Regions from separate parts of the Streptomyces sp. NPDC056480 genome, predicted to be linked through region 2. Evidence: riboswitches for the same ligand, from Rfam matches in the RefSeq annotation. Region 2 holds a riboswitch; the other holds the start of a gene.
The links. A riboswitch is a leader RNA that binds a small molecule or an ion and turns the genes downstream of it on or off. The one in region 2 is predicted to bind S-adenosylmethionine.

Region 1 (2,196 bases), on a different contig from region 2:
ATGGCCCGCAAGGAGCTCGGCATCCGGACCGTCTTCAACTTCCTCGGTCCGCTCACCAATCCGGCCCGCGTCCGGTCCCAGGCGACCGGTGTCGCCGACGCCCGGGTGGCTCCCATCGTCGCCGGGGTGCTCGCCGAGCGCGGCTCCTCCGCGCTCGTCTTCCGCGGCGACGACGGCCTCGACGAGCTGACCACCACCGCCACCTCGCGGGTCTGGGTGGTCCGCGACGGCGCGGTGCGGGAGGAGGCCTTCGACCCCCGGGACGTCGGCATCGACCTCGTCCCCGTGGAGGCGCTGCGCGGCGCGGACGCCTCCTACAACGCAGATGTGGCCCGCCGGCTGCTCGCGGGGGAGACCGGTCCGGTACGGGACGCGGTGCTGCTCAACTCCGCGGCGGCGCTCACCGCGCTCGCGCCGGGGGAGGGCACCCTGGCGGAGCAGATCCGCGCCGGCATGGAGAGGGCCGCGGAGGCCATCGACTCCGGCGAGGCCCGCCGGGCCCTGGAGCGCTGGGTCGCCGCCAGCAACGCCTGACCCCGCGCGCGTCGTACGCCCCCGACCCCGGTCCAGCATGCGGACCGGGGTCTTGCGCTTCGGCGATCATGTGGCAGGATGCTCTACAGGTCACGAGTGACAGCGTTTTGGCCCCGGCTTGCTGTCCGGCAACCCTCCGTCCGTGGCGGGGTGCCCCGGGTGATGACCAGGCCGTAGGCAGCGAGGTCTACGGCAAGCGCGGACCCCTCGAACACCAGGGGTCCTGGTCTCTCGAGGAGCTTTTTCCGTGAGCAAGCGAATGCGATAGGGCGAGTACGCCCCTTCTTCACCCTCGGATCATCGGATCAGGGTCACTTCCGCGTACCCCGTGTACCCCTGAGTCTCTCCGTGCACCTGTGCACCCGTGTTCTTCCGAGGCATCTCACCCGTACCCCGCCGTCTCCGGCCGCGTACGGGATCACCGAAGCCATTCCGCACCGCCCGCCGGGAGATACCGCCATGTCCGCACGCCCTGACGCCGCCGTCGCCACCGCCGAGACCGCCGCCCTCGTCGAGACCGCTTCCGCCGAGACCGCCGCCGAGTCCGCCGATCCCTGCTGCGCCGCCCCGCTGCCCGTGCTCGGCCGGGACGTCACCGTCCCGCTCGTCACCGGCGGCGAGGTGACCTACGCGGCGCTCGACTACGCGGCCAGCGCGCCGGCCCTCCAGCGGGTGTGGGACGACGTCGCCGCGTACGCCCCCTACTACGGCAGCGTCCACCGCGGCGCCGGGTACCTCTCCCAGCTCTCCACCGACCTCTTCGAGAACAGCCGCGTCACGGTCGCCGAGTTCCTCGACTGCCGCCCCGGCGACCAGGTCGTCTTCACCCGCTCCACCACCGACTCGCTCAACCTGCTCGCCGCCACGCTCCCGGCCGACTGCCAGGTCTTCGTCTTCGAGACCGAGCACCACGCCTCGCTGCTGCCCTGGAGGGACGCCCGCGTCACCTACCTCAACGCGCCGCGCACCCCGGAGCAGGCCGTCGCCACCCTGGAGCGCGCGCTCGCCGACCGCGACCCCTACGGTCCCGCCCTCGTCTGCGTCACCGGCGCCTCCAACGTCACCGGTGAGCTGTGGCCGGTGAAGGAACTCGCCGCCGCCGCGCACGCCCACGGCGCCCGGATCGTGCTCGACGCCGCCCAGCTCGCGCCGCACCACCCGGTCTCCGTCCAGGAGCTCGACGTGGACTGGATCGCCTTCTCCGGGCACAAGCTGTACGCGCCCTTCGGCTCCGGCGTCCTCGCGGGCCGCGCCGACTGGCTGCGGGACTCCGAGCCCTACCTCGCGGGCGGCGGCGCCTCCCGCAAGGTGGCCCGTCGGGCCGACGGCGGTGTGGACGTGGAGTGGCACACCACCGCGGCCCGGCACGAGGCCGGTTCCCCGAACGTCATCGGCGTGTACTCCATCGCCTCCGCCTGCAAGGCGCTCACCGAGGCCGGCTTCGACACCCTCGTCGCGCGCGAGCGGCACCTGATCGCCAAGGTCCGGGAGGGGCTCGCCGAGGTCCCCGAGGTCAAGGTGCTCTCGCTGTTCGGCGACGACGCGCCGCGCGTCGGCGTCATCTCCTTCGTCGTGGAGGGCTGGAACAGCTCCCACTTCGCCGCCGCGCTCTCCGCCGAGTACGGCATCGGCGTCCGCGACGGCCTCTTCTGCGCCCACCCG
Region 2 (2,196 bases):
AAGATGCCCTCGGTCTGCGCGAGGAGCTTGATCGCGTCCACGACCTGCTCGTCGTTCACGTCCTCCACGGCGCCGCCGGTGCGGCGGGCGATGTCGAGGACGTACGGGCCGTCGGCCGGGTTGCCGATCGCGAGCGACTTGGCGATCGTGTTCGGCTTCTGGGGCCGTACGACGTCGTGGCCGGCCTTGAAGGCCACCGACACCGGGGAGCAGCCCTCGGCCTGCGCGCCGAAGATCTTGTACGGCTTGTCCTCGACGAGGCCCAGCTTGATGAGCTCCTGGAGACCCTTGTCGATCTTCGTGAGCTGGGAGCCGGAGGCGATCGGGATGACGAGCTGGTCGGGGATGACCCAGCCGAGCTGCTCGCAGATCTCGTACGCCAGCGTCTTGGAGCCCTCGCCGTAGTAGGGGCGGAGGTTGACGTTGACGAAGCCCCAGCCCTCGCCCAGCGGGTCGCCGATGAGCTCGGAGCAGAAGCGGTTGACGTCGTCGTAGTTGCCCTCGATGGCGACGAGGTCACCGCCGTAGACACCGGCCATGACGACCTTGCCCTGCTCCAGGTCGTGCGGGATGAACACGCAGGAGCGGAAGCCGGCGCGGGCGGCGGCGGCGCCGACGGCGCCGGCCAGGTTGCCGGTGGAGGAGCAGGAGAGGGTGGTGAAGCCGAAGGCGCGGGCGGCCTCGATGGCCTGGGCGACGACCCGGTCCTTGAAGGAGTGGGTCGGGTTGCCGGAGTCGTCCTTGACGAAGAGCCTGCCGGGGGCGACGCCGATCTCGCGGGCGAGGTTGTCGGCCTGGACGAGCTTGGTCCAGCCCGGGTTCAGGTTGGGCTTGTCGGCGACGTCGGCGGGGACGGGCAGCAGCGGGGCGTAGCGCCAGATGTTGGCGGGGCCGGCCTCGATCTGCTTGCGCAGTGCCTCGGGGTCACCGGTGGGGAGGTCGTACGCGACTTCGAGCGGTCCGAAACAGAGCTCGCAGGCGAAGATCGGGCCGAGCGGGAAGACTTCACCGCATTCGCGACAGGAGAGTCCGGACGCGGGTCCGAGGTCGACCGAAGTGGCGGGGGTAGCAGTCTGTACAGCCATGGAGGCGAGGCCCTTTCTCCTCATCTTTCCCATGACGAATTTTTCGCCATGAGACGGATTTGGCACCTTCCCTAGCCGGGAGCCTCGCTGGAGGACGAGTAACCGACTGGAGGGTTGCCGGGGCTTCAACGGGCCGTTTCCCTCTGCCCCTCTGGATGAGCGGTATTCGATTGTGAAGCGCGGTGAACTTTCGTTCCTGCGCTCCGGCGCGGGCGGCACCCCGACGTGCATCGGGCATCCGCGTTGTTCAAGACTGTAACCGAAGGCCCGGACGCTTGGACCGGCCGTCCGAACCGCGAGATGGAGATCACGTGCTGGAAGAGGTGGAGCGCTGGCTGGACCGGCGGTCCTGGTCCGTGGCGGACCGGCCGCTGGAGCGGATCCTCGCCGCGAAGCGGAACACGAAGGTCAGCGTCGTCCTGCCGGCGCTGAACGAGGAGGCGACGGTGGGTGACATCGTCACCGTGATCCGGCGCGAGCTCATGTCGGAGGCGGTGCCGCTCGTCGACGAGCTGGTGGTGATCGACTCGGGCTCCACGGACCGTACGGCGGAGGTGGCGGCGGCGGCCGGGGCCCGCGTGGTCGCGCGGGACGCGATACTCCCCCGGATACCGGCCGTGCCGGGCAAGGGCGAGGTCCTGTGGCGGTCGCTGATGGTGACCACCGGGGACGTCGTGTGCTTCATCGACGCGGACCTGCGGGACTTCTCGGCGGACTTCGTGTCGGGGATCGTGGGCCCGCTGCTCACCGACCCGGACGTGGACTTCGTGAAGGCGATGTACGACCGCCCGTTCGGGGACACTCCCGGTCAGGGGGGTCGGGTGACGGAGCTCGTGGCCCGCCCGCTCCTGAATCTGCACTGGCCGCAGCTGGCCGGTTTCGTACAGCCGCTGGGCGGCGAGTACGCGGCGCGCCGGTCCCTCCTCGAACGGCTGCCCTTCCCGGTCGGTTACGGGGTGGAGCTCGGCCTGCTCGTGGACGCGCTGCACACGGTGGGCCTCGACGCGCTCGCGCAGGTGGACGTGGGGGTGCGCAAGCACCGGCACCAGGACGGGCTGGCGCTGGGCCGGATGGCGGCGGCGATCTACCGGACGGCGCAGCTGCGGCTCTC

Region 1: linked by a shared signal. The riboswitch ahead of ACFQ79_RS34430 (aminotransferase class V-fold PLP-dependent enzyme) and the one ahead of thrC (threonine synthase) in region 2 are both predicted to bind S-adenosylmethionine.

Annotation. Positions count from the first base shown of each region.
Region 1 is NZ_JBHTSA010000128.1:13,398-15,593, reverse strand. Features, by position in the region: gene trpD (anthranilate phosphoribosyltransferase) at 1-534, shown strand, start outside; SAM riboswitch class IV at 623-739, shown strand; gene ACFQ79_RS34430 (aminotransferase class V-fold PLP-dependent enzyme) at 994-2,196, shown strand, end outside.
Region 2 is NZ_JBHTSA010000118.1:3,218-5,413, forward strand. Features, by position in the region: gene thrC (threonine synthase) at 1-1,109, opposite strand, end outside; SAM riboswitch class I at 1,103-1,247, opposite strand; gene ACFQ79_RS33495 (glucosyl-3-phosphoglycerate synthase) at 1,397-2,196, shown strand, end outside.